DNA from 4 places in the Salirhabdus salicampi genome. Region 2 is predicted to be linked to each of the others. Evidence: riboswitches for the same ligand, from Rfam matches in the RefSeq annotation. Region 2 holds a riboswitch; each other region holds the start of a gene.

Evidence for each region. Region 2 has a riboswitch for S-adenosylmethionine ahead of sfnG (dimethylsulfone monooxygenase SfnG). Riboswitches for the same ligand answer to the same signal wherever they lie in the genome.
Region 1: linked by a shared signal. The riboswitch ahead of NLW78_RS12890 (methionine ABC transporter ATP-binding protein) and the one ahead of sfnG (dimethylsulfone monooxygenase SfnG) in region 2 are both predicted to bind S-adenosylmethionine.
Region 3: linked by a shared signal. The riboswitch ahead of metK (methionine adenosyltransferase) and the one ahead of sfnG (dimethylsulfone monooxygenase SfnG) in region 2 are both predicted to bind S-adenosylmethionine.
Region 4: linked by a shared signal. The riboswitch ahead of NLW78_RS10095 (homocysteine S-methyltransferase family protein) and the one ahead of sfnG (dimethylsulfone monooxygenase SfnG) in region 2 are both predicted to bind S-adenosylmethionine.

The regions. Positions count from the first base shown of each region.
Region 1 covers NZ_JANBWE010000004.1:193,321-200,944, forward strand. The annotation lists gene NLW78_RS12885 (M36 family metallopeptidase) at 1-2,384, shown strand, start outside; SAM riboswitch class I at 2,948-3,061, shown strand; gene NLW78_RS12890 (methionine ABC transporter ATP-binding protein) at 3,136-4,158, shown strand; gene NLW78_RS12895 (methionine ABC transporter permease) at 4,148-4,816, shown strand; gene NLW78_RS12900 (MetQ/NlpA family ABC transporter substrate-binding protein) at 4,831-5,688, shown strand; gene NLW78_RS12905 (YuzK family famiily protein) at 5,917-6,057, shown strand; gene sufC (Fe-S cluster assembly ATPase SufC) at 6,381-7,166, shown strand; gene sufD (Fe-S cluster assembly protein SufD) at 7,183-7,624, shown strand, end outside.
Region 2 covers NZ_JANBWE010000001.1:702,579-710,202, forward strand. The annotation lists gene NLW78_RS03655 (homoserine O-acetyltransferase family protein) at 1-1,019, shown strand, start outside; gene NLW78_RS03660 (PLP-dependent aspartate aminotransferase family protein) at 1,127-2,917, shown strand; SAM riboswitch class I at 2,959-3,066, shown strand; gene sfnG (dimethylsulfone monooxygenase SfnG) at 3,157-4,245, shown strand; gene NLW78_RS03670 (NADPH-dependent FMN reductase) at 4,242-4,889, shown strand; gene acsA (acetate--CoA ligase) at 5,018-6,787, shown strand; gene NLW78_RS03680 (ornithine cyclodeaminase family protein) at 6,917-7,624, shown strand, end outside.
Region 3 covers NZ_JANBWE010000004.1:258,760-266,383, reverse strand. The annotation lists gene NLW78_RS13275 (alpha/beta hydrolase) at 1-527, opposite strand, end outside; gene NLW78_RS13270 (gamma carbonic anhydrase) at 601-1,113, shown strand; gene NLW78_RS13265 (C39 family peptidase) at 1,180-2,031, shown strand; gene asnB (asparagine synthase (glutamine-hydrolyzing)) at 2,018-3,925, opposite strand; gene metK (methionine adenosyltransferase) at 4,104-5,300, opposite strand; SAM riboswitch class I at 5,443-5,546, opposite strand; gene pckA (phosphoenolpyruvate carboxykinase (ATP)) at 5,735-7,333, shown strand; gene NLW78_RS13245 (ABC transporter substrate-binding protein) at 7,476-7,624, shown strand, end outside.
Region 4 covers NZ_JANBWE010000003.1:13,510-21,133, forward strand. The annotation lists gene NLW78_RS10085 (YheC/YheD family endospore coat-associated protein) at 1-1,142, opposite strand, end outside; gene NLW78_RS10090 (Cof-type HAD-IIB family hydrolase) at 1,329-2,192, shown strand; gene NLW78_RS10095 (homocysteine S-methyltransferase family protein) at 2,231-3,280, opposite strand; SAM riboswitch class I at 3,379-3,478, opposite strand; gene proC (pyrroline-5-carboxylate reductase) at 3,689-4,513, opposite strand; T-box leader at 4,562-4,790, opposite strand; gene NLW78_RS10105 (deoxynucleoside kinase) at 4,966-5,607, shown strand; gene NLW78_RS10110 (deoxynucleoside kinase) at 5,604-6,287, shown strand; gene NLW78_RS10115 (bactofilin family protein) at 6,314-6,721, opposite strand; gene NLW78_RS10120 (M23 family metallopeptidase) at 6,743-7,624, opposite strand, start outside.

The DNA.
Region 1 (7,624 bases), on a different contig from region 2:
TTTCCCATAGTGAGTCAAGCTTACTAGAGTCAGAAGGGTTAATATTTGAAAATTACCCATCGGTCCCATATGCACCGGATGGTGGAGAGCAAGTATCAAAATCCTTTGCAGGAGATGAACATGCATCACCACACGGTTGGTTGATACCGGGTACTGAACTAGGATTCACCACATTTGGAAACAATGCTAATTCGTTTGCTAACTGGAGTAACTTTCTTGTCCCTGCAGACGAAGCAGTACGACCAGTAACGGCTACAGGTGATTTCGACTATCTTTTCACAAATGCATGGATGAAAAAGGAGGGAGAAACGTTACCTCCTTCTTATGCAGAGGATGTAAACAGTGCTGCAACGAATTTGTTTTATCACCATAATCTTTTCCATGATTATCTTTACAATCTTGGATGGACTGAGGAAGCAGGGAATATGCAACTCTCTAATTACGGTAATGGTGGATTAGAAGGTGACCCAATATTAGGTCTTGTACAGGCAGGTGCGACTACAGGTGGGGCACCGACCTATACAGGGCGAGATAATGCTTATATGTTAACATTGCCGGATGGTCTTACTTCATGGAGTGGCATGTTTTTATGGGAGCCGATTCCAGGCGTATTTGAAGGGAAATACGCAGACGGTGATTATGATGCCGGGGTTATATATCATGAATATTCGCACGCACTTACAAACCGTTACGTTGCAGGTGGAGAAGCTTTAAATAGTTTCCAATCTGGAGCTATGGGAGAAGGGTGGGGTGATTTCCTAGGCATGCACTACCTTGTGAAAGAGGGTCTTCAAACTGATCCAGTAGTAGGTGCATATGTAACAGGTAATGCTGAACGTGGAATCCGAAACCACGCTCTTGATAAAGCTCCATATAATTACGGAGATATTGGTTATGATATCACTGGACCTCAAGTACATGCTGATGGAGGTATATGGTCAGCCATATTGTGGCATGTCCGTGAAAGTTTAATTGAGGCATACGGAAAGTCAGAAGGAGAAGAAGTAATTGAGCATATTGTTTTAGATGCGATGCCTATTTCGGTACCTGATCCTTCTATGGTTGATATGAGAACGGCAATCGTGACAGCGGCGTTTGAACGATACGACGGAAAATACAATGATGTAATTTGGAAAGCATTTGCACAACGTGGTTTAGGTGATGGTGCATACTCTAATACAGGAGACGACACAGACCCAGTTCCATCCTTTGCATATGAGGGTGATTATAATGGCTTCCTTCGTGGAGAAATTGTGAATGCCACGACAGGAGAGCCAGTAGATAATGCAAGGGTAATTATTGGCCAATATGAGGCAAGAACTTCTGCTGCGGCAGTTACAAGTGAAACAGGTGGATTTGCACTTCCAATGGTCGAAGGGGAGTACGACGTAACAATACAGGCGAAAGGCTATGGTTCTACTACTCTTACTGAAAAGGTTAAGATTAAAGCTGGTAAAGCAAACTCTCTTAAAATCTCATTAGCACCAAACGTCGCTTCTTCTTTTAATGGAGCAACCATTCTACAGGCAGATGACCCATCCGATAGCAACCCTGCCAAACTGGCAATTGATGATACTGAAGCGAGCGTTTATGCAACAGAAGAAAAAGAAAATGGCTTCAATCGTACAACGTTTAGTGTCGACTTGGCTGGGGATGAGGCAGTCAAAGTTTCTCGTGTTCAAGTAAGTGCCTTTAAGGATGTAGCGAACTCACGCTTTGCTACTTTGAAAGATTTCAAAATACAAATATCGGAAGATGGATCGAATTGGACAACGGTCGTTGAAGACCGCTTTACGTATCAAAAGCCACGTCCAGCTGCACCTGACTTACACTATAAAACGTTTGATCTTAAAAAACCAACAAAGGCGAAGTTTATAAGGTTAGTAGCTAACAGTACGCAAGACAATAGTAAAGGTTTTGTACAAGTGGCAGAATTACAAGCCTTTACGAAAAATGGAGCAGCAGTCGAACCTATTGATATTCCACCATCTGAGCCATTTACTGCGAACGGAACAGTTGAGATTGGAAATCCAGGAACAGGAATTGGGTCATTAGGGGGCGTTCCTGCTACGTTAGCTGTTACAGAGAATGAATTTGTTACAACACAGAATCCTAATCCAGCTTCACAAGGTGCAGATGGGTATGTAGTAACCCTTCCGCAACAATACGGTGATGGGTTGCATAACTTTACGTTAAAAGCAAATGATAGTTCCAATGATTTTGATGTATTCTTTTACAATAAAGATTTCGAAGTTATCGGTGGCGTAGCAACTGCATCCGGAAATGAGTCAGGAGTTGTACCGGGAGGAACAAAATACATTTATGTCGGTTTATGGTCTGGTGCGAATGGGGCGTTTGATTTAACGGTTACTAGATCCTATTAGCATCAAAATCTATGACCTTTAGCTAAAATAAAATAGATATTCATTAGGATAGTTAGCCCAAAATAATGGCTAACTATCCTTTTTTGCACAATTAAGTGAAATATTTTAAATGCTTAGTTAATAAAGTAATAAGATTGATTTCACTTTTCCGCTTAATACCATAATATCAGTATGTCCACTTTGTTTGAGCCCGTGCGCAAATCGCGAACCAGTTCTACGGGAGGACTCCCTTTTTTCTGCGTAATTTTGAATTATTTCCCCGGAAATCGAGGGAACTCCCTATTTTTCGTCACATAATTGTTGTTGACATCGGTTGTATTTGAGATATAGTATACTGATAATCTCATATTTATCTCATCATGAGAGGTGAAGAGACTAACCTTGAGAAATAAGGAAAAGTGGTACGACAACCCCACTTAATTTCACAATGTTGGCGGAGATTAAATAAATTACAAAGTTCTTTCTTGTGGTAAAGAGATGTTATTTTTGTTGACAACTACTAACAAAGGGTGCTAAAATCTCTTTTGTGAATCAAATAGAATCATATAAATTTCATATATATTCTCTTATCAAGAGAGGTGGAGGGACTGGCCCTGTGAAGCCCGGCAACCATCAAACAAACGTTTTGTTTGAAAGGTGCCAATTCCTGCAAAGTCATTGACTTTGGCAGATGAGAGAACAGCGAGCGTATACATACGCCTTTCTGTTCTCCTGCGAACAGAAAGGTGTTTTTTTATGAGGAGGTACCAAAATGATTTCTATAAAAAATGTTTCAAAAACATATCAAAGTAATGAATCTGAAGTTTTAGCTGTTGATAATATCAACTTAAATATTAATAAAGGTGAAATTTTTGGTGTAATTGGATTTAGTGGTGCTGGAAAAAGTACGTTTGTCCGGTTACTCAATAGACTAGAAGAGCCGACAAGTGGCGAAATTATCGTTGATAATCAAAGCATAACCACTTTGAGCCCACGAAAATTACGGAAAGAACGCCAAAAAATCGGCATGATTTTCCAACACTTTAATCTCCTTTGGTCTAGAAACGTTTTAGAGAACATTATGTTACCACTTGAGATAGCAGGTACACCAAATCGAGAAGAAAAGGCTCGGGAGTTAATTCAACTGGTTGGACTTTCAGGAAAAGAAAAGTCGTATCCTTCTCAACTAAGTGGTGGGCAAAAACAGCGTGTCGGAATTGCGCGTGCACTGGCGAATGATCCAAAAGTGTTGTTGTGTGATGAGGCTACGTCCGCATTAGATCCACAAACAACAGATGACATACTAGATTTACTCGTTGATATTAATAAAAAATTAGGGTTGACGATTATTTTAATTACCCACGAGATGCATGTCATCCAAAAAATCTGTCATCGTGTAGCTGTTATGGAAAATGGTCAAGTTATCGAACAAGGTAAAGTTTTAGATGTGTTTATGCATCCAAAAGAGAATACTACGAAACGGTTTGTACAACAAGTTATGACACAAGAGCCGAACGACGACACACTAGACACAATTATTAAAGGTTATACATCAGGGAAAGTCTTGAAGTTGCATTTTATCGGCGAAGATACCAATCGTTCCCTCATTAGCCAATTAGCTAAACAATTTGAGGTCGATATTAATATTTTGCAAGGCAACATTAGTCAGACACAAGAAGGGGTTTACGGGTCATTGGTTATTCATATAGACGGACATGAAAAGGATATCGAAGCAGCCTTGGATACGATCACAAGTACATCAGTAGAAATTGAGGTGATATCCGATGTTGAATGATTTATTTCCTAATGTAAATATGGACGATTTATGGACAGCTACTTATGAAACACTATATATGACCGTTTTATCTGTCATTGGAACATTAATTTTAGGTGTTTTACTAGGATTATTATTGTTTTTGACGGCGCGTGGAGGGATTTGGGAAAACCAAATTATCAATTTTATTACTGCAACATTAGTTAATGTTTTTCGCGCGATACCGTTCATTATATTAATACTGCTTCTTTTCCCATTTACAGATTTCTTAATGGGAACGATAAGAGGACCTAAGGCTGCTTTGCCAGCTTTAATCATCGGGGCATCCCCCTTTTATGCCCGCATGGTAGAAATAGCATTAAAGGAGGTGGACAAAGGGGTTATTGAAGCGGCAAAGGCGATGGGAGCAAAATACCGCACGATTATTTTTAAGGTATTGTTACCTGAATCGATGCCAGCCTTAATTTCTGGTCTTACGGTAACAGCGATAGCTTTGATTAGTTACACAGCTATGGCTGGTGTAATAGGAGCTGGTGGTCTAGGAGACTTAGCATACCGTAAAGGCTTCCAAAGATGGGATTTTGATGTTGTATTTGTTTGTACTGTCTTTATTGTTGTTATCGTATTTATCTTCCAATTTATTGGGGATATTACGTCAAGAAAAATAGATAAACGCTAAAGGAGAGAAAATCAATGAAAAAACTATTAACAGTATTATTAACAGCACTATTTGTACTTGCTTTAACTGCTTGTGGGTCATCAGAAGATAATGCAGGGAATGGCAACGAAGGAAACGGTAATGGAAACGAAGAAGAAACAACAACTATCACAGTAGGTGCGACAGCTGTTCCCCATGCTGAAGTATTAGAGGAAGTAAAGCCTCTTTTAGCTGAACAAGGTATTGAATTAAAGATTGAAACGTATCAGGACTATGTTTTACCTAACCAAGACCTAGATAACGGAACGTTGGATGCGAACTACTTCCAGCATATTCCTTACCTTGAGCAACAAAAATCAGATTTCGGTTATGATTTCGTAAATCTTGGCGGTATTCATATTGAGCCGATCGGTATTTACTCTGTAAACCACACTAGTGTTGACGCGATTCCTGATGGAACTGCTGTATTGATGAGTAATTCTGTAGCAGATCATGGTCGTATCTTATCTCTTCTGGAAGTGGCTGGTTTGATTAAACTTAAAGATGGTATCGATAAAGTAAATGCTACTGAGGAAGATATTGTTGAAAATCCTAAAAATCTTGACTTTGATGCAAGTTATGACGCTGGTTTCTTACCTCAATATTATGAGCGTGAAGAAGATACATTAGTAGCAATTAACACAAACTATGCAATCGAAGCAGACTTAATCCCGGCAGAAGATGCACTTATTTTAGAAGGATCTGAATCTCCATATGTTAACGTAATTGCTGCTCGCAGTGAAGATGAAAATAACGAAGCATTGAAGGCACTCGTTGAAGCATTACGTTCTGAAGATATCCAAAACTTCATCAATGAAAAATATGAAGGTGCGGTTGTACCAGTAAACGAGTAATGAGAAAATTATAGCTATTAGAAGGATATAACTTCAATTATAAAGGAAGGGGATGTAACTATGACATATAGAGTTACATCCCCTTTCACGTATATATAAGGGATATATTGCGCTTTGTATTTCGGATTTTGGGTATGCTAAAATTTAAGACGTAAATTATAAGAAAGGAATGATTTTGTTATTTCTGACCATCTTGATTTAAATTACACGTCTGAAATGGAAAAGGCTATGCAACAATCACACGGAATGGGATATGAGGAGTATAGCCGAAAGCTGACAAAGCGGATTGAAGTTGAGAAGAAGAGACAGAAGGAACATCGGGAGATGCAACAAATGATAGCGAAAGTTGACCAGCAACTACATCGATAATATAAATAAATAATTTGGGGAGACACTTGTATAGAAGTAGGCAAGTGTCTCCCTTTTTTCATACTAAAAGAAATGTTAAGCTGGCTGTATCTTTATAAGGAAATTTTCTTTATAATGAGTATAAATTACATCTTAAAAATGTATGTAAATAAATAATACATATAATTGTAGAAACTAGTCTCTACATGATTACGGTGACGTATATTTATCTGTGGTCTATAAGTTGAATCTAGATTCTATATGTTATAAGATTGTAATGAGAATAGAGTGAGAATATAGGTTCACTTACATTTAAGTAATTTTATAATATTGGAGGTATCTTTATGGCAGGATCAACAGTAGAAATTAAAGATCTTCACGTTGAAATTGAAGGTAAAGAAATATTGAAAGGTGTCAATTTAACAGTTACTGGTGGAGAATTCCATGCGGTTATGGGGCCAAACGGTACAGGTAAATCAACGTTGGCTTCCGCAATTATGGGGCATCCGAAGTACGAGATTACACAAGGTTCGGTAACAATTGATGGAAAAGACGTGCTGGAAATGGAAGTGGACGAAAGAGCTCAAGCAGGTCTGTTTTTAGCAATGCAATACCCAAGTGAAATCCCGGGAATCACAAACTCAGATTTCCTACGTTCCTCTATTAATGCACTACGTGGTGAAGGTAACGAAATTCCTTTAATGCAATTCATTAAAGAAATGGATAGTGCAATGGATTATTTGGAAATTGATAAAAACATGGCACAACGTTATTTAAATGAAGGGTTCTCTGGCGGTGAGAAAAAACGTAATGAAATTCTTCAGTTGATGTTGCTTAAGCCGGCAATTGCTATTTTGGATGAGATTGACTCAGGTTTAGATATTGATGCGTTAAAAGTGGTATCTAAAGGAATTAACAAATTACGTAGCGAGGACTTCGGCTGTTTAATGATTACACACTACCAGCGTTTGCTTGATTATATTACTCCAGATAAAGTACACGTTATGATGCAAGGTCGTATCGTAAAATCCGGTGGTCCTGAACTAGCTGAACGGTTAGAAGCAGAAGGTTATGACTGGATTAAACAAGAACTAGGAATCGAAGACGAAACAGTAGGGCAAGAAGCGTAATTATAGGAGGGGTAACATGACCGTAGAAACGAAATTACCGTTTGATAAACAATATGTCAATCAATTTTCCGAAGGTCGTGGTGAACCGGAATGGATGAAGGAATTTCGTCTTCAGGCATTGGAACTGGCAGATCAACTTCCTATGCCGAAACCGGAAAAGACACGAATTGACAATTGGAATTTCACACGGTTTAATCATGATGTTCAAGGTGATGTCATTCAAAACCTTGATGAATTACCTAGCGAAGTACGGGTGTTTGTTGATAAAGAGAATGCGAGTAACATCATAATTCAACGTAACAATTCTGTAGCCTATGCATCACTTTCACAATCATTGAAAGAGAAAGGCGTTATTTTTACAGATATACGTACAGCGTTAAACGAGCATAGTGACTTAGTTCATAACTATTTTATGCGTGATGCAGTGAAATTTGACGAAAATCGTTTAACAGCACTTC
Region 2 (7,624 bases):
TGTTAGAAAACGGTGAAGCACGAAATTGCACAATTGCTTACGAACGAGTTGGGAAGTGGCCGGCTTCACATGACCAGATTATTGTCATTTGTCATGCCTTAACTGGTAACCAATGGGCATATGGGGAACATCATGACGGTTGGTGGAGCGACTTTATTGGACCTGGGAAAATGATTGATACAAACAAGTATACCGTGTTTACGACAAACGTAATTGGCGGGTGTAATGGTACTGATGTAGAACAGGATACGTTAGGTTATCCGAATATAACGGTTAGAGATATGGTGCGAGCACAAAAACAGTTTTTAGCGAAGTTAGATATTGATCAAGTTTATGCCATTGTTGGGGGTTCCCTTGGGGGAATGCAAGTATGGGAATGGGCAGTTATGGACCCAACGTTTGCAGAAGTGTATGTCCCGCTTGCATCAACTCCTATCTTTTCGGATTATGCTCTCGCATATAATCACATAGCAGAACAAGCGATATTATCTCATCAAAATGAAACGGACTCTAACGGTAAAGGGTTAGAAATTGCTAGAATGATTGGAATGATTACTTATCGGTCACCACAGTTATTTAATAATCGTTTTGAACGCTCACAAGGGGAAGACGATCGGTATGAAGTTCAAAATTACTTAGATTACCAAGGGAATAAATTATTGCAACGATTTGATGAAAACAGTTATGTAACGTTACTTAGAGCGATGAATTCCCATGATATTACACGGGGTCGTGGAAGTTTAGGAGATGTTTTGGCGCGAATACAGGCACCTATTTTAACAGTCTCGTTTAGCCACGATTTGCTGTACCCGCCTAAGGCGATTCATGAAGCAGCGCGACAGTTAGAAAATGCAGGCATAGATGTCCGTTATCATTCTGTCGAAACGGATTTTGGTCATGATGGTTTTCTCGTCGAACCAGAAAAGTGGCAACACGTTGTAAAGGATTTTTTGCTAGCACAAGAAGAGAGGAACCAAGTTGATCAAAGTCGTGTGATTGGGGCCTGGAACGGACCATAAATTGTACTTAGAAAAACGGATGACTTCGGAGAATTCCTACGAAACGAACAACGTAAAGCCAACATTCTTATGCACCGAAAATTCAAATAAGGGAGAGAGGAAAATTTATGACTAAAAAAACGACTCAAGAGGAAGCGACAACCCAATACGCTTTTGAAACACAAGTATTGCATGGAGGGCAAGCACCAGACCCGACAACAGGTTCACGGGCAGTACCCATTTATCAAACAAGTTCTTACGTTTTTTCGAATACAGAACATGCAGCGGGGTTATTTTCTTTAGATGAAGCGGGGAATATTTATTCCCGTATTGGCAACCCAACTGTTGATGTATTAGAAAAACGTATTGCTTTACTCGAAAATGGTGTAGGTGCTTTAGCTACAGCAAGTGGGCAATCAGCCATCACATTATCCATTTTAAGTGTAGCGGAAAGTGGCGATGAGATTCTAGCTGCAACGAATTTATACGGGGGGACGTATAATTTATTCGCTCAAACTTTACCGCGTTATGGTGTGAAAGTGACATTTGTTGATCCAACGGATCCAAACAACTTTCGTGAAAAAATTACCGATAAAACGAAAGCAATTTATGCTGAAACAATCGGTAACCCAAGCTTACATGTGTTGGATATTGAAGCGGTGGCAGATGTTGCCCACGAAGCGGGTATTCCACTAATTGTAGATAACACATTCCCAACCCCTTACTTATGCCGTCCAATCGATCACGGTGCAGATATTGTTGTTCATTCAGGAACAAAATGGTTAGGTGGACACGGAACTTCTATTGCGGGCTTGATTATAGATGGTGGACGTTTTAATTGGGGAAATGGAAAGTTCTCTTCCTTTACAGAACCAGATCCAAGCTATAACGGGATTCGTTACTGGAACGACTTCGGTGGCTTAGCGTTTATTATGAAAGCTAGAGTTCAATTACTTCGGGACTTTGGGCCAAGTTTAAGCCCATTCAATGCATTTTTAATTTTACAAGGAATTGAAACATTACATGTACGGATGCGAGAACATTGTAGAAATGCACAACAATTGGCTAAACATTTACAGGCACACCCTGATGTGGATTGGGTAACCTATCCAGGTTTAGAAAACCATCCGTCCCATGAGCTTGCGAAACAGTACTTAGATGATGGTTATGGTGCTGTAGTTAACTTCGGCATTAAAGGTGGCCGAAAGGTAGGAGAGGCTATTATTAACAATATTTCTATTTGGTCCCACTTAGCTAATGTCGGTGATGCAAAATCACTTATAATTCACCCTGCAAGTACAACACATCAACAATTAACTGGTGACGAATTGATCGCGACAGGGGTAACTGAGGATCTCATTCGTTTATCAGTAGGAATTGAACATATCGATGATTTAACTACTGACTTGTTTAATGCGATTTCAAAAGCTACTGGTAATAAACGAGACGGTCAAAAGGTTGTCGTGAATGACGAAGGTGTCATTCGCCGTGTCTTAAAATCACCAACCATCAATGAAAATGGAGAAGAACGTCCGGTGAAAATTGCCGTTGTAGGTCTGTCAGGTAAACCAGCAAGACCGAGTTACCGTTTAGCTCGTAAAATGCAACGTTTAGGATATAAATTAATCCCAGTCAATCCCCGGGAAGAGGAGATTTTAGGAGAAAAAGTGTATCCAGATCTCATTTCTATTCCAGAACCTGTTGATATTATCCAAGTGTTCAGGAATCCAGAAGCTGCGATTGAAATTGCAAAAGAAGCGGGGGAGTTAGATCATAAAGGGATATTTTGGCTGCAAGAAGGTGTCATATCTGATGAAGCAGTAAAAATTGCTGCAGAACAAGGGTATGACGTCGTTCATAACCGCTGTACCTATAAAGAAACCCAACGTCTTCGAGGAACAATCGTTACTTACGTGTAACCATTGATTCCTGGTATATAAGCAATAAAATATCGATGATTCTCTTATCAAGAGAGGCGGAGGGACTGACCCAAAGAAGCCTCGGCAACCAGTATATTCAAATGCTAAGGTGCCAATTTCAGAGGAATGAAACATTCCGAAGATGAGAGAGCTGCAGGATTATTTGCAGCCCTTCTCACTTTGGTGGGAAGGGTTTTTTGATGGAGAAATAACCTAGTTAAACTAAGGAGGAAATGATTATGAGTCAACTTAAATTTGCTTATTGGATACCAAATGTTAGTGGAGGATTGGTTGTGTCAAACCTTCCACAAAAAACGGATTGGAGTTTTGAAGCGAATAAACGGTATGCACAGATTGCGGAAGAAGTAGGATTTGAATACGCGTTATTACAAACTCGTTTTTTTGCTAGTTATGGAGCGGAATATCAACTGGAAGCGATGACATTAGCTTCAGCTTTAGCAAGTGTAACGAAAAAATTAAACTTAATATCGGCGGTTCTACCAGGGCTATGGCACCCAGCAGTTTACGCAAAAATGCTTGCTTCCCTTGATCACATTAGTAATGGGCGTGCTGCAGTAAACGTTGTAAGCGGTTGGTTCAGGGGTGAGTTCGACGGTTATGGTGAACCGTGGCTAGAACACGGCGAGCGTTATAAACGAGCAGAGGAGTTCATTCGTGTTCTCCGCGAAATGTTTACCGCTGAAAAAGCAAACTTCCAAGGAAACTATTATCAAATTAACGATGCACCATTGAAGCCAAAACCAGAAAAAGACATTCCAATCTTCCAAGGTGGAAACTCACAAGATGCTCGTCATATGGCTTCTCGAGTTTCGGACTATTACTTTATGAATGGGAATACATTGGAAGGAATTCAAGAGCAAATTGCAGATGTAAAGGCAAAAGCAGCGGCCCAGGGCCGAGAAGAAGAAGTGAAATTTGGAATTAATGGCTTCGCCATCGTTCGTGATACAGAAGAGGAAGCGGTTCAACTTCTAAGAGATATTATTGCCAATAAAGATGAAGAGGCGGTGAAAGGATTTCAACAAGCCGTAAAAGAGGCGGGCCAATCAACAAAAGATAAGCAGGGGATGTGGGCTAACTCTACAAAAGAAGATTTGGTTCAATATAACGATGGGTTTAAAACAGGTCTCATTGGAACGCCGGAACAAGTGGCAAATCGCATTATCGAATTGAAAAAAGTCGGGGTGGACCTCGTGTTAACAGGGCATTTCCACTATGAGGAAGACTTACGATTGTTTGGAGAAAAAGTCATCCCTCTCGTTCGGGAAAAAGAAAAACGATTAACGAAAGAAGGCATCCTTGTATGAAATTATTAGGGATTTCCGGCAGTTTATCTGACCGTTCAAAAACATTTCTAGCAGTAGAGAAGGCAATCCAATTTGCAGAAGAACAATTTTTTGAGACGAAACAGGCAATTAAAGAAAAATTAAATACCGATAAGTATGATCAAACAATCGAAACGGAGATTGTAAATTTAAAAGACTATGACCTACAGTTTTGTGATGGTCGTAACCCTCTCGACTACGAAGGGGATACGAAAAAGCTTATTAAGAAAATTATCGAAGCTGATGCCTTTATAGTTGGTAGCCCAGTTTACCGCGGGTCTATGAGTGGTGCGTTGAAAAACGTCTTTGATTTAATTCCGAATAATTGTTTAGAAGGGAAAGTAATTGGTTTTATTGCTACAGGCGGAACGTATCACCACTTTTTAGCGATTGAACATCAACTCCATCCACTTGCCGGGTATTTTTCGGCTCATGTTGTACCAGGTGGTGTATATGCCCACAATGAGCACTACGACAATCAAGGGTTGATATCAGATGAAATATTGGAACGGTTACGGGTGCTATCTTACTCTGTTATTGATTTACATCACCGATTATATGATAGCCATACAATTGCAAAAAAACCTTATATTCCGAGAAAAAGTTTATCAGCTACAAAAAGTTAGTCTGTTGCCGTTATCAACTTATTACATTTTCTTCTCATTCATAGGGACATTAGTACAAAAGAGAACTCCCCCCGATCCAATAGGAAGGGGGGCTAAAACTACATAATTAGTAAAGGGGTGGAACCATTATGACGGTAACAAGTGGCATCGTAAAACCGTATGAAAGTAATTACAATTTGCAGCATTATGAGAAGGTTTACAATAATTTTTCATGGGAGTCGGTAGAGAAAGCATTCAGTTGGAGTAAGACAGGTCAACTGAACATCGCATATGAAGCAGTTGATAAGCATGTTGACGAAGGTTATGGTGATAAAATAGCCCTTCACTACGTCCATAATGAAACAGAAGTAAAATTAACTTTTGCGGATTTAAAACAACAGTCTGACCAATATGCTCAGGTTTTAAGAAAACATGGCGTAAAAAAAGGTGACCGTGTTTTTATCTTTTTACCAAAGCATCCGGACTGTTATGTTGCCATTATGGCTGTTATCAAAATAGGAGCCATTGCAGGTCCTCTTTTTGAAGCATTTATGGAGGAAGCTATTAAAGATAGAATGCAAGATTGTGGTGCGAAAGTACTGATTACGAATTCAGAGCTTGTGTCCCGTGTTCCGAGGGAAGAGCTTCCTGATTTACAAACGGTACTCATTACCGGTGAGTCTAGCGAATGTCAACAAGACGAATTGTCTTTATGGGAGGAAATCAGAGGGTTAGATGCTGAATCAGATGAAAATGTGATTGAGTGGGTAGAACGTGACGATCCAATGATTATTCACTATACATCTGGCTCTACCGGAAAACCGAAAGGCATTCTCCACGCCCATCGTGCTATGATACAACAATATCAAACTGGAAAATGGGTCCTCGATTTAAAAGAAGATGATGTATATTGGTGTACGGCACACCCAGGCTGGGTGACAGGAAGCTCCTACGGTGTGTTTGCGCCTTGGTTGAACCGCGCGACCATTATTGTCAATGGAGGGCGATTTGCGGCAGAAGCATGGTATGAATTGATTGAAAGAACGAGGATTTCTGTATGGTACAGTGCGCCAACAGCTTTTCGTATGTTAATGTCGGCAGGTGAAGAACTGCAGAAACAATATGACTTATCGTCGTTGCGACATATTTTAAGTGTTGGGGAGCCACTTAACCCTGAAGTGATTACGTGGGGGAAGAGGACGTTACAATTACGTATACATGACACGTGGTGGATGACCGAAACAGGAGCACAATTAATTGTGAATTTGCCGTCACAGCCCATCAAGCCGGGCTCAATGGGAAGACCTTTACCAGGCATAAAAGTAGAAATACTTAACGATAAAGGTGAGCCGTTACCAATAGGTGAAGTCGGACAATTAGCAATAAAAGCAAACTGGCCGTCGATTATGAAAGGGATTTGGAAGAATGAGGAAAAACATCAATCTTATTTTCCATATGACGGTTGGTATATTTCAGGTGATTTAGCTTATAAAGATGAAGACGGCTATATTTTCTTCCAAGGCCGTAATGATGATATGATTAACTCTTCTGGTGAACGTATTGGGCCATTTGAAGTAGAAAGTAAATTAATTGAACATCCAGCTGTAGCTGAAGCAGGGGTAATCGGCAAACCTAATGAGTTACGAGGAGAAATTGTTAAAGCTTTTATCGTTTTACGTAACGGTTACCAACCGAGTGATGAGCTGTTAAAAGATGTGAGAGCATTTGTCAAAACAAAATTAGCAGCCCACGCGGCACCAAGAGAAATTGAAGTACTTGAGCAACTACCGAAAACGAGAATTAGTGGAAAAATTATGCGGCGCGTCTTAAAAGCGTGGGACCTTGGAATAGACCCAGGAGATACATCAGCATTGGATGGCGGACAGAAGAAAGAGACGTTATATACAACAAAACAATAAAATACCGCTTTCAATATGGGATGGTATAAAATAGAATAAGGGTATAGGGTGTGGGGTTTAACGATGGTTAAACCCCTTTTTTTAAAGGGCGAAGTGTTGAAAATGAATTTTTAATAAGGGAGGAGAACAATGCTTGTCATAAGTAAAGAGGAACAAAAACAATTAGTTAACATGAATGAAGTGATTGATAATGCTTCGTTAGCATTAAAAGAATTCTCAGCTAACCGTACAGTAACTCCTATTCGAGCAGCACTACCATTTCACAATGGGCAAAACACATCACTAGTGATGCCGTCTGTAGCAGAAGAGTTAAAAAGTGTAGGATTGAAAGTCGTATCTGTCGCTCCAAACAATACAAAAATAGGAAAGAAGGCGATTAACGGAGTTGTCATGTTATCAGACTTTGAATCTGGTGAACCCGTAGCAATGTTGGAAGGTTCGTATTTGACAATGGTTCGGACAGGTGCATTGTCAGGTGTTGCGACGAAATATTTAGCAAGAGAAGATGCGAAAACGTTGAGCGTAATTGGGACAGGTGCACAAGCCGAAGGGTTAGTTGCTGCGGTGCTCGCGGTTCGTAATATTGAACAAATCTATCTTTATAATCGAACAAAAAAGAAAGCAGAGGAATTCGCGCGATATGTGTTTGATACATATGGAATACAAACCGAAGTAATATCGGATGCTAACGAAACCGTAAAGAAAGCAGATATTGTCGTTACCGCTACAAATGCTTTAACACCTGTGTTTTCTGATTCTTTACAACCAGGAGTGCATGTCAATGCAGTCGGCTCTTTTCGTCCAACTATGCAAGAATTACCTTCAAATGCTGTGACG
Region 3 (7,624 bases), on a different contig from region 2:
TGGTACCATCTAACCGATACTTTCTCCAAGTAAAGTGGATCCCTTAAATCTCTGTCATATATAACGCTATTTCTAGTGGAATGTGTTGGGTCAAGCTTCGTTGCTACTTGAAATCTTGGGATCACTTTATCTAATAACACTGATATAAAGGAAAGAAATTTTGGAGGTTTACTCTTAATCCCTAACCCTGGTGACGATAAAACAACCCCACTGATCGTTGGTTGAATGGTTTGTAATAACCTAATGGTAATTAACCCCCCCATACTGTGGCCGATAATATATACAGGAACATGCAACTTTTCCGCCTCACTTATCCATATCGCAACCGTGTCTATATACTGTTGGAATGTATCAATGTGTCCCTTAGGTCCTACCGATTTCCCTTGTCCTGGTAAATCACCGTAAATAACATGGAGACCTGAACGTTGTAATTGTGTAGCCAACCATTCATATCGGCCCGAATGTTCAAAAGCACCATGAATGATAACAACAGCCCCTTTTCCATTCGGATGTAACAACTTTTTCAAGCGGACCCCTCCCACTCCTATTTATCCTTTTGATATACTTTATCTTAACATAACTTGATTGGAGGAAATGACGTTGATTTATGAGTATAAAGGAACTGTTCCAAACATTAATGAAACAGCGTATGTCTCTGAAGATGTTGTCATAACAGGTGACGTAAAGATTGGTAAATATGCGAGTATATGGTTTAAAACTGTTATCCGCGGGGATGTTTCCCCTGTCGTCATTGGAAACAATGTAAACATTCAAGACCAAAGTATGTTACACGAAAGTCCAAACATCCCTTTGATTATCGAGGACGATGTTACTGTTGGTCACCAAGTGATGATTCACTCTGCTACAATTAGAAAAGGGGCACTTATCGGTATGGGTTCCATAGTACTAGATGGTGCAGAGATAGGAGAAGGTGCATTTATTGGTGCAGGAAGCCTTATACCTCCAAATAAAGTAATCCCTCCGAATACGTTAGCTTTTGGGCGACCTGCGAAAATCATTCGAGAACTTACTGATCAAGACCGAAAAGAAATGGTTCGAATTCGCCAATCTTATGTTGAAAAAGGGCAATATTATAAATCATTACAAAATTGACAGGAACTTACCGATATAAAAAAAGAGTAGCCACAAATACTGAGAGCATAGAAGGAGGATAAGAACGTGCATTTTTATTATCTCTTTATCTTTACTTATATTATGGCAATTTTTCTTGCGGTTTTGGCTAGAAAAACGACACCATTTCAAAAACACGCCAAAATATATAGCACGTTGTTCGCCCTTTGTGCTTTTACGCTAACATTATTACCAATACATGAGCAAAACCATACAAAAAAAATAGATAAAGTATTAGCCGCACAAATATCGTCTACCGACATCGTCAGCCTTGACCGATTTGACGAAAATATATTACGGCCTGCTGTTCAAATAGACGTTCCTTTGATTGGACAATATCCCGAACTTCCGCGTGGCTGCGAGGTAACTTCTCTTGCTATGTTACTGCAATATCATAATATACAGGTAGATAAAATGACATTAGCTAAAGAAGTAAAAAAAGATCCTGCTAAATACAAAGTCAAAGACGGAAAGGTTCATTTCGGGCATCCAAATAAAGGATTCGTCGGAAATATGTATACACTGTCTGAACCAGGTTATGGGGTATATCACAAGCCCATTGCAAATCTTGCGAAAAAATATGCTGGTGACCGTGTACATGATTTAACCGGGAAATCATTTTATAAAGTTCTACAATCTGTGAACCGAAACGAACCTGTTTTCGTTATAACAAATGCTAAATATAAAAAGTTACCAAGTTCTGCTTTTACAACGTGGGAAACTTCTCAAGGTCCTGTAAAAATAACAATGCAGGAACATGCTGTAGTCATTACTGGCTATGACAAAGATTATATTTACTTTAATGACCCTTTAAAACGCGAAAAAAAAGCACCCTTCGATGACTTTAAAGCCGCGTGGGTGCAAATGGGCAAGCAAGCCATAACCATTACATTACGGTGAGCTTGCTCATTGTTTTATCCTCATTTCGAAGGTCCTCAATATCGTGAGCACGCTCCACAAAAATCTGATGCCATAACATAAACATTAAAACAGTCCACAACTTACGACTGTAATCCCCTTTTCCAACTACATGTTCCTCTAAAAGGCGATGGATAACCTGTTTATTCAGTAGATAGTCTGTTTGGCTTTCTGAGATTAGGGTTTTAGCCCAATCATATAGCTCATTTTTTAACCAATGTCGGATAGGTACTGGAAACCCTAGCTTTTTACGATTTAACACGTGCTCTGGAACAATTCCTTTTGCCGCTTCCCTTAAAATAGACTTCGTTGTTCCATTCGCAATTTTATAGTGAACAGGTATTTCACGTGCAACTTTAAATACTTCAACATCAAGAAATGGTACACGTAATTCCAAAGAGTGTGCCATTGTCATTTTATCGGCCTTTAATAAGATATCTCCACGGAGCCAAGTATGAATATCTACATATTGCATTTGGTTAACTGCATGTTGACCATTTACATTATGAAACAACGGACGAGTAATTTGTTGATATGGGTGTTGTTCATTGTATTGATGAACTAGATCGACCTTTTCGTCCTCTTCAAACATTTTTGCGTTCCCAATGTAACGGTTTTGTAGTGGGGTTGTTCCACGTTCCAGAAAACTTTTCCCTTTCACACCTTCTGGCATAATGTGGGCTACTTTACGTAATAAATCTTTTGCTGGATTTGGAATGGAATCAAACACTTTCAGGGATTCTGGCTCTCGATATATGTTATAACCCCCAAATAATTCATCCGCCCCTTCACCAGATAGCACAACCGTAACATGTTTGCTCGCTTCACGTGCTACGAAATAAAGGGGAACACAAGCAGGATCTGCTAACGGATCGTCATTGTGCCACATTATTTTCGGTAACTTTTGCACGTATTCTTCTGGTGAGATTACATAAGAAATGTTTTCAACACCTAATTTATCTGCCGTTTCTTTCGCTACATCAATTTCTGAAAAGCCATTATGGTCAAAGCCAACAGAAAACGTTTTAATACCAGGGTTAAACTCCTTTGCTAACGAAACGATGATTGACGAATCAATTCCACCTGATAAAAATGAACCGACTGGAACATCACTTCGCATATGCACTTGGACAGAATTGCGTAATGTTTCTTGAATACGACTAATCCATTTCGACTTCTCACCATCAACAGGAGTAAATGTTGCATGGAAGAAACGTGTAAATGTAGGATCTTCCCCAGGCTTAACCGTAAAGAAGTGACCCGGCTCTACTTTTTCAACGCCTTCTGTTAAAGAATACGGTTCCGGTACATATTGAAAGCTTAAATAATGTTGCAAAGCTTCACGATTAACTGTTTCCGCATCGAGGATTGACGTAATTGCTTTTTTTTCAGAAGAAAAATACGTTCCATCCGGTTGTTTACTGTAATATAAAGGTTTGATCCCAAATTGGTCACGTGCTCCATATAATGTTTCTTTCTCTTTATCCCAAATCAAAATAGCAAACATTCCTCGCAGTTGATGGAAGGTCTCTGTGCCATATTGATGAAACATCGCTAAAATAACTTCTGTATCGGACTCTGTATGGAACTGTACGCCATCTTTAATTAACTCATTTCTAAGTTCTACATAATTATAAATCTCTCCATTAAACACAATCCAATAACGTTCATTCTCATAACTTAATGGTTGATGACCACTGTCGATATCAATAATGCTTAACCTGCGAAAACCAAAAGATATATATTCATTATGGTAATACCCTTCATCATCAGGACCACGATGTGTGATCATTTCATTTTGTCTTTGAAAAACATTTATTGACTCTTGCTGCAGCTCTGTTGCTTCATGTCGAATCAGTCCGATAAATCCACACATTTGCATGTCCTCTCTTTCGTATGTTCATAAAAATGTTAATGCTACAAACTGTTACGCTATATTTCTATACTGTTCGAATACACATCACTAAATTTGAGTATATCACAATTTTTTTTTATATTCGATAAACTTTCCGTACAGTTATTTCCAAAAAAAAGTTGCCCTACTGGGCAACCTTTTATTGGATAGCGTTCTTTAATTCTTCAGCTTTGTCTGCCTTTTCCCATGGAAATTGGACATCTGTACGCCCAAAGTGACCATAAGCTGCTGTATCTTGATAAATCGGACGACGAAGGTCCAACATTTTAATAATTCCTGCTGGACGTAGATCAAATATCTTCCGTACTCCTTCTTCCATTTTTACCTCTGGAACCTTCCCCGTTCCAAAAGTGTCTATCGAAATGGATACTGGTTGTGCCACACCGATTGCATAAGCAAGTTGTACTTCACAAGAATCCGCTAAACCTGCTGCGACAATGTTTTTGGCAACATAACGAGCTGCATAAGCACCAGAACGGTCTACCTTTGTAGGATCTTTACCACTGAAGGCTCCACCGCCATGACGTGCATAACCTCCGTATGTGTCAACGATAATCTTACGACCTGTTAAACCTGCATCCCCTTGAGGACCGCCAATAACAAAGCGCCCTGTAGGATTAATAAAATACTTTGTTTTCCGGTCAAGTAAGTATGGAGGAACTACTTTATTTATCACTAACTCTTTTAGGTCATTCTCAATTCGATCACTACTCACTTCTGGATGGTGTTGTGTAGAAATGACAATTGTATCTACTCGTAGTGGTTGACCGTTCTCATCGTACTCTATTGTTACTTGTGTTTTACCGTCTGGACGTAAATATGGTAATGTCCCTTCTTTACGTACATCCGTTAAACGCTTCGCCAATTTGTGAGACAAAGAAATGGGTAATGGCATTAACTCCTCTGTTTCATTATTAGCATACCCGAACATTAAACCTTGGTCACCGGCACCAATTGCTTCAATTTCTTCATCTGTCATGCTACCTTCACGAGATTCTAGTGCTTGGTTTACTCCTTGTGCAATATCTGCTGATTGCTCATCAATTGCAGTAAGGACAGCACAAGTCTCAGCATCAAAGCCGTACTTCGCTCTTGTATATCCAATATTTTTAATTGTTTTCCGAACGATTGCAGGTATGTCAACATAAGTAGTTGTTGAAATTTCTCCTGATACTAACACTAAACCCGTTGTTACAGTTGTTTCACAAGCAACACGTGCATTAGGATCATGTCTTAAAATCTCATCTAAAATTGCATCAGAAATTTGATCACATATTTTATCAGGATGACCTTCTGTAACCGACTCTGATGTAAAAAGCCGACCCTTAATTGCCATGGCTACTTCCTCCTTTATTTAACATCTATCTTATGTACCTCAAATCCAGTGGCTCTATACTCACACACATTATGTGTATTACGATATAAGTTTCATGATCGATTGTATTCAGATAACTCCGTTAAAGTACCGGAACCTTTCACTCTTATCGTTCAAGAGTACCTCGCTTGCAGGTTAGCACCTTTTCACATCGTGATGGTTGCCGGGTTTCCTTGGGCCTGTCCCTCCACCTTCTCTGGATAAGAGATTTCCATCGATTTATATTAACTTGAACTGAATAGAAAGTCAAAAAATCTTTTTTCATTTCTTTTAGAAAATAAATCACGGAATAAAATTTTATGATTAGTATGGAATAATAAAATTAATGTGTTATACTATTAATCACAGATTACGAAATTCAAAACGGCATAAATAGATAATCTCATTTGTAAAGGATGGTTTTCATGACGATTGCAAACAAACTGTTACATGAACGTGCTTTGGAACAAAAAAACGTTCAAAGCGACTTATCGGTTCCACAACTTGTCGAAAAAGTACTTGAACGACAAGAAGGGGTATTAACCTCTACTGGTGCTGTAAAAGCAACAACTGGTAAATATACAGGGCGGTCGCCTAAGGATAAGTTTATTGTGAAAGATGACATATCGGCAAATAAGGTGGACTGGGGTACGACAAACCAGCCGATTGATGAAGATGTCTTTTTTCAGTTGTATGATAAAGTGTTAAACCATTTACAGTCTAAAGAAGAAATATTTCGCTTCCGCGGATTTGCAGGAGCTGATCCAAAGTACCGACTTCCTATCCAGGTTATTACCGAATTTGCTTGGCATAATTTATTTGCTCGCCAAATGTTTATTCGTGCAACAGATGAGGAGCTTGTCAATCACAAATCCGAATTTACAATCATTTCAGCCCCTCACTTTAAGGCTAATCCCCGGGTAGATGGAACACATTCAGAAGCATTTATTATCATTTCCTTTAAACACAAAATCATTCTAATCGGTGGAACGGAATATGCTGGGGAAATTAAAAAATCCGTCTTTTCCGTTATGAACTACCTACTCCCGGAAACAAATATATTGCCAATGCACTGTTCGGCTAATGTAGGAATGGAAGGAGATGTAGCACTGTTCTTTGGCTTATCAGGAACTGGTAAGACAACTTTATCTGCTGATACAAATCGCCGCTTAATTGGCGATGATGAACACGGTTGGTCACAAAATGGTATTTTTAATATTGAAGGTGGTTGTTACGCAAAGTGTATCCATCTTTCCGAAGAAAAGGAACCGCAGATATATAAAGCGATTCAGTTCGGATCGGTCTTGGAAAATGTAATGATTGATGAAGATGCACGAACACCTAACTATGATGATACATCTTTAACAGAAAATACACGGGCAGCCTACCCAATCGAAAATATTGATAACATTCTTAAACCTAGTGTTGCAGGCCATCCACAAACGATTATTTTTTTAACCGCCGATGCCTTTGGTGTATTGCCACCAATCAGTAAATTAACGAAAGAACAGGCTATGTATCACTTCTTAAGTGGGTATACAAGTAAGCTGGCGGGAACAGAGCGAGGTGTTACAGCACCTGAGGCTACTTTCTCTACATGTTTTGGGTCACCATTTTTACCGTTACCAGCGGCAACGTATGCGAAAATGCTTGGTGATAAAATTGAGCAATACGGTGTAAATGTATTTCTTGTCAATACAGGGTGGACTGGTGGTCCATTTGGTGTGGGTCGACGTATGGAACTTTCCCATACGCGCTCCATGGTTCAAGCTGCTTTGGAAGGTGAACTGAACTCCACTGATATGGTGAATGATCCGATATTTGGATTAAAAATTCCATCCCAATGTCCTGGTGTACCAAGTCATGTTCTAGTTCCACAGCGAACATGGAGCGATGAAGCAAAATATGAAGAAAAAGCAAAACAATTAGCTTTACAATTCCATGAGAACTTTAAAAAGTTTCATCATGTACCTCAAGCCATTCAAGAGGCTGGACCGGTATATAAGCCGGAATAAATGACATTGTTCCCTCATCTCCTTTATATAGATAGGCCGTCTTTTATAGACGGCTCTTTTTTTTATTTATAGGCATTCACACAATTTACAGCTAGGCATAATATATCTTTAGCTTGATACTTTCGAACTAGGAGGATGGAGAATGAAGAAAGCTAGCTCTTTCTTAGCTATGTTATGTTCCGTCATACTCGTTTTTACTTTAGGTGCATGCTCAAATAATACGAGTACAAATACGAAGATAGAAGTAGCAGAAGTAACGAGGTCAATCTTTTATGCTCCACAATATGTTGC
Region 4 (7,624 bases), on a different contig from region 2:
GATGTAACGTGAATGGCAAATTCTTTCACTTCATGATCTGTTGGCATGTTTGAATCATGTTTAAATAACGCATCATAATGCGCAACTTCCCCTCCTAGTGATTCGTTTGTAATTGCCGAATCCCGTTTTGATACCCTTGTTTGGATCGGGGCAGCAATCCATTTACCACTTGCATCTTTTTGAACTAACACTCTAACATCTGTCTGTTTACCACCGTATCGTTTCACATGAATCCCTTGTTGAATAATATATTTTTTGTTTTTTAGAAATTGGTTTACATACTCTTTTACATCGGATAATGAGGATAGTTGAATCGTTTTTAATCCCTTTTCATAATAAGAGAGATCATAGCCTTCTGCTACTTTCGTGATTGCCATCACCTCTTTACCAAGGCTCCCGTAAAAGGACTTTAGGAACAATAAATGATAGTTATCCAACATTTCTTTTACTTGTTCAAATCGTTCGTAAACTTCGGTTTCAGGTAGATAGCTTTTAATATCCTTATATTTCGACAATGCTTTATAAACATCCCATTTTCCGAAATAGTCCACTTGATTAATATAATGAATGTTGTCGTGTTCGTGGAATTGGTTTCTTATATGTTTAACTAATGGTTTTAATGACGTGTCAAATTTCACAGCTCTGTCGTAAATAACATTAGGCATCGGTAAATTTCTTTGCTCCCATGACTGTGTTAATTCGTTATATACATATCCGGTTATTTGCTCTTTAAACCAATATATATTGTCTAATGAAAAATAATAAAGAAAAGCGTGTGTCTCAGTATTTGCTTTCACATGTTCAGTCGCACTTACAGGTACACAGCCTTCTTCAATCCGCTGAATAAATCGCGGATTTACAAATATACCTATTACTGGACCTAAATGGATGATTCCATTACGAATCCATACATTCACAAACATCTTATCTATCAATAACAAATGGTTAAACACATTATCTGGTAAATACATTTGGTCATGATTATGATCATGACTGTCTACGACAACGTTTATTTTTCGTTGACCGACTTGAATTTCATATCTGGCACCTTTTTTAACTGATAATTGCTCTATGATTAATGACGGTATTAAACAGACTTGACTCTCCATACCACTATTGCTCTGAACTAGTTGGACTTGCATACCTTTCCCTCCCGAATATACCATCTTTGTCATTAATATTCGAAGGATTACAGTTTGGTATGGATGTATGATTTAGGGGACATCACTTTAAATGTTGTTATCTTTACGTTAGTATTAAGAAAATAATATGTACTTTTACACTCGTATGGACTGGGTCCAGTTAAAACAAAAAGGCAGGAATGGATAATGAAGATTATTGCAACAGATATGGATGGTACATTGTTAAATTCTAGAGGTGATATTAGTGATGAGAATAAACAAGCAATCGAAAAGGCGATTGCTAATAATATTGAAGTAATTGTTGTGACTGGCCGCTCTTATATTTCTGCAAAACGGTTATTACGAGAAAAGAATTTGCATACACCAATCATTGGTTTTAACGGAGGAGAGGTTCGGTCAGAAGAGGGAAAGATAATCATGAATTTCCCACTAAACAAAGAACTTTGTTCAAAAATAGCCGCGGCATGTAGTGCTGAAGGAGTCTATTACGATATTTATACAAATGAAGGTGTATACTCTAGCAGTAAGGAACAAACGGTTGAATCATTTGTTACCTTATTAGCAAGGATTCACAATCAAACACCATTAGAGGATATTCGAAAATTAGTTGAACAACATATGGAAGATGAACAATTCCATTTTACTGATCAGTATGAGCAAGTTTTACATTCAAACCTAACGTTTTATAAAATGTTTGCTCTATCTCTACAAGAAGAACAACTACAAAATGTTTATCATCGGTTAAAGGGTGAAGAAGAACTAGTAATTACTTCTTCTGGGAAAGGGAATTTAGAATTTAATCACCAGGATGCAAAGAAAGGAACGGTTTTACAAAGATATGTAAATGAAAAAGGCATTTCTATGAACGAAGTGATGGCAATAGGCGATAACTACAATGACGTCTCCATGTTACAAATGGCAGGTAGAGGTGTGGCAATGGGAAATGCTAATGAAGATATAAAGGAGGTTTGCTCCCACGTAACAAAAACAAATGACGAAAACGGTGTTGCGGTAGCAATTGAGCAACTATTAAATGAACTGAATGAATAAAAAAAGAGCCAACATCATACTGTTGGCTCTTTTTGCGCTTATGCTTTTGTACGATATTGTAGATTATGTTCCTTTAACGTTTTGTCTTTCCCAAACAAGAAATGTTTCTCCATGTCAGGTGAATATTTAGAGTTAATCGTTTCTATACCTACTGCTTCCGCTACTGCTCTTAACATAGCAGGGGATGCACCACAACAAAGACCGATATAGTTGACACCAATACTTTTTGCTTCCTTAGCCCACTCTGCTAATTCATACCGATTATGATACAGAGGGTCCAGCGACGTTGGGAACGTTGTTTCAGTTGGCAGGTGACAGCTACAACCACCGTCTGGTAAATTGAAAAACGTTGGGTATTCTTCTGATGTACGGTATGGAATTGGTAATCCCCCAACAAAACCATCTACCTCTTCAGTTATTTTCTTCAAGTATGGTTGCATCGTATTTGGGCCGCGGAAGCAATTCATTCCGACTACTAATGCACCTTTTTCAGAAAGGATTTTGCAAGATTCTTCTACCGTATAGCCATCACGCAAGATGTTTTCACCCATAAGCCCTAATGTAACAACGGCTGGTAAATCTTGTTTCTGAATTTCCTCTAATGCAATCACAGCTTCTTCATGATAGTAAAGAGTTTCAGCATTAATAAAGTCTACCCCCTCCTCTTTACACCATTTCACCATTTCTGCAAATATACTTCTTACTTTCTCTTTCGATTGAGGATCTTCAGGGTCAAATATGTTAGTATTTGAAATATTCCCTGCCACAAGTGCTTCCTCTATCGGATGCTCTTTAGCTACTTCTTTAGCTAATCGTATTGCATTACGATTTAAAGGCTCAAGTAAATGCTCCTTACCAATGATTCTCATTTTTTCACGGTGTGCATTATATGTAAAAGCTAAAACTACATCAGACCCAGCGTTCATATAGTCTCTATATGTCTGCTTTAATACGTCAGGATGCTCCAAGGCAACTTCTGGCACAAAGGAACCTGCTTGTAAATATCCACGCCGTTCCATTTCAAATAAATATCCTTCTCCTGCGATAACTGTTCCCTCTTTTAATCTTTGTTCCAAACTTCTTTTCATCGGTGTTCCTCCTCAAGTTTTCTTTTATAGCAAAAAAGCCCTCTTCCATTAAGAAGAGGGCTTTATACTAATTCATTAACATTCTAGTAAATGGTCTCTCCTTATCTTCAGCAATTTCGCTTCTGGAATTGGCACAGTGCTTATCAGCCTGTTGCCGAGGTATCTAAGGGCCAGTCCCTCCACCTCTCTGGATAAGAATAATCTTATTATATTTAATTGTTTGAACTTAAGACTACCTTGCTTCCCTAAAAATGTCAAGATTTATCTTAAGAATATATCGAAATTGCCCCGACATGATTTGAACTCGTAACGCACGCTTTAGAGGGCCGATGCTCAATCCTCTGAAATACGGAGCCATTGAGAAATCTTACTATATAAAAGAGTTGCTACATGCAAATGTATTCTACATTATTCTTTAAAGGAACTTCCAAGTTCTTCTGAACGTTCAGCAGCTCGTTTGACACATTCCACTAAAGCCTCTTGGTAATTATATTTTTGTAACGTATCCAAACCAGCCTGCGTCGTTCCTCCTGGGCTCATAATTTTTTTTCGTAATGATGTTGGACTCTCATTCGTCACTTTCAACATTTCTGCTGCACCAAGCAACGTTTGTAATATTAATTCTTTAGACGTATCTGCTTCGAGTCCTGCTTTCTTTGCTGCTTCTTCCATCGCTTCAACGAAGTAATAGATATAAGCAGGTCCACTACCAGACAAGCCCGTCACAACGTGCATTTCATCTTCATCTACTACTGTTGTCGTACCAATCGTCTGAAATAACCTTTTTGTCTTTTCTATATGTTTATCAGTTGCGTATTTTCCAGCTGCAATCGCCGTAGCTGAATAGCCAATCGTAGCAGAGGTATTTGGCATTGCCCGAACGACTGGATTCTCTTTTTCAAGCTGAGTGGAAATGTATGAAGTGGACACTCCTGCTAACACAGATACAATTATTTGACCTTCCGTTACATAATTTTTAATAGAATGTAACGCTACTTCAATATCCTTCGGTTTTACAGAAAGGATAATAAACTCTGCTCCTTCAATCACTTCCCGTTTGTTTTGGGAGTATTTCACTCCGTATGTTGTTTGCAATGTTTGCAAGCGATCTTCTCTTGTTTTATTCGTAACATATATTTGATCACCTTTTACATATTCTTTACTTACAATACCCGAAATAATCGCTTCAGCCATAGAACCCGCTCCGATGAAGGATATTTTACTATCCGCCATGCTTCTAACCTCCTATTTAATTCAAATATAAAAACCCACTCCATCCTAAAAAAGGACGGAATGGGTTGAACATCCGCGGTACCACCTTTATTGATAACACGTAATAGAAAGTACATGTTATCCTCTTATATCTGATAACGCAAGTTTTGCGTTCAGGTTTATCCCTGAAGGTTCACAGGTAGGTTTCAATAATATCGTAACGTTGGAATCTTTCAGCCGGTGGATTCCATTCTCTGGCGTTCGTTTTATTATTTACTGGCCTGATCATTACCAATTTTATTTATATTGATTTTTTAGTATTATGCAAGTTAAACGTAATTATGTCAACAAAAACTATATGTTTTTTTTCGACAAATATTGGTGTCATATCAAAACAGCATGTAACTACTCCGGTAACCCTTGTTGTGTTAAAATATATTTTGTCTAATTTTATCATCTTAGGGGGGAAAAGGATGAAGTCCATACCTTTTATCGCAGTTGAAGGCCCTATCGGGGTTGGAAAGACTTCCTTGGCGGGCAAAATTGCTTCCCATTTTCAATATCATTTACTTGAAGAAATTGTTGAGGAAAATCCTTTTCTCGGAAAATTTTACGACAATATTGAAGAGTGGAGCTTCCAAACGGAAATGTTCTTTCTTTGCAATCGTTATAAGCAACTAGAAGACACTGAGAGCAAATATTTACAAAACAAGATGCCTGTTGTTTCCGACTATCATATTTCGAAAAATATGATATTTGCGAAACGGACGTTAAAAGAAAGCCAACTAAAGAAATACGAGGAGATTTATCACATATTAACTAATGATATGCCTAAACCAAATATTATGGTTTATTTACACGCTAGCTTAGATACATTATTAAATCGCATTCGTCTCCGCGGACGGGATGTAGAACAAAATATTCAAGCTAGTTATTTACAGCAACTTTCTCAAGATTATGATGCTTTCATGGAAAACTTCGAGAAAGAAAATCCTGATATTCCGGTTTTACGATTTAACGGTGACCATTTAGATTTTATAAAGCGTGAGGAAGATTTGCAGTACATGATTAAGCAGATTGAGAACCATTTAAAAAAAGGGGAAGTTATTTCATGAATAGGAAAAACCGCTACGGTATCCCTAATGATGCAGTGATCACTATTGCCGGAACCGTAGGTGTAGGAAAGTCAACGATGACTACAGCAATTGCCAATGCACTTCAATTTCGTACTTCATTTGAAAAGGTCGAAAACAATCCGTATTTAGATAAATTTTATTCCGATTTTCAACGCTGGAGTTTTCATTTACAAGTTTACTTTTTAGCGGAACGCTTTAAGGAACAAAAACGAATTTTTGAATATGGTGGAGGATTTGTGCAAGATCGTTCCATTTACGAAGATACAGGCATCTTCGCAAAAATGCACTATGAAAAAGGGACAATGTCTAAAGTGGATTATGAAACGTACACAAGTCTTTTTGATGCTATGGTAATGACACCATATTTCCCACATCCTGATTTATTAATCTATTTAGAAGGTTCTTTTGATGACATTGTAAAGCGTATTCAATCTAGAGGACGTCCTATGGAACAAGAAACTCCATTAGAATACTGGGAAGAAATGTACGATAGATACCAAAACTGGATTGATAACTTTAATACTTGTCCTGTATTACGAATTAATATTGCCGAATACGACATTGTTGAAGATGAGTCGTCTCTTGAACCAATTTTAAATCGAATCGGTGAGTTCATACAAAAATCTAGAAACATTACAACAAGACAAACTACAATCTAGAAAAAGAGGACGAAATGTCCTCTTTTTTATTTTGCCTTTTCTTTATTTTCTTTTGCCTTTCCTTCTATAACGGTAATGTCAGAAACCATTTTACTTTCTCCTTCAAAAATTCCACCTTCATCGATGACAAAAGCTTTCATCTTTGCATTCCCTTTTAATTGACCCTTCGCTTCAATATGAATAGTACCGGAAGCATTTACATCCCCACAAACTGTTCCAGAAACTGTGATATTTCTTCCGTCAATATTTGCTTCTACTATCCCACCTGTACCTACAACTAAATCACCATCACAATGTATTTCCCCCAGAACTTTTCCTTCAATACGAAGACTAGCTTCCGTTTTAACATTTCCTTCAACAACAGTTCCTGCTCCTATTACTGTATCCATCGTTTCAGCAGACTGCTGGCTATTTTGACCATTTTTCGCAAACATATAAAAAACCTCCACCAATGATTATTCTGTTAAGACGCGACTAATAAATGTCATATATGGATATGGATCAACTGCTCTTCCATTTTTAAATATTTCATAATGTAAATGAACTCCTGTACTTCTACCGGTCGATCCCATCGTGCCAATTTGATCTCCTACTTCAACTTTTTCGCCTTCTTCCACATGTAAGTTCGCCATGTGTGCATATCTCGTGGAAAACACAGACGAATGTTTGATTTCTACAAAGTTACCGTAGCCTCCATTTCGTCCAGCGAAAGTAACTGTTCCATCTGCTGTTGCATAAATCGGGGTACCATATCCACCACCGATATCGATTCCACTGTGTACAGCCTTTTGAAATGTAAAAGGATCTACCCGATTTCCAAAATTCGAGGTTACTCGATACGAACTTGAAGGCCACTCAATTGGAGTTCGTGCTAACTTTTCTCTTACTGAGCTGAAATGTTCCAATGTAGTTTCAAAGCGTTCAATTAAACTCGGAATGGTATCAATTAATTCTGAGTACTTTAACTCTAGGGCACGGTCCTTTTCCAGTCGATTAACATCTTCTTTTAGCGATATTTCATCTATACTTGTAAATTCAATTCCACCTGAAGGTCCTGCACTAGAAGTGGCTTCTATTTGTTCTGGTTGTATAGCTGCTATCATTTCTTTTAATTGCTGCTCGATTTGATCTAAATGTTGTACTTTTACATCTATTAATTCCGCTTTCTTTTCAAAGTAATGAATCTGCTCATTAGCTGATTGTAGTTCACTCGACTTTTCTTCTATACTTGATAATAATATCTCATTTTTTTCCTTTAACTTTTGAATCGCCGATTGAGAAAATGCGAAGAAAACAATGAATGCTATAAGGAAAAGAACGGATATTGATAATGTACT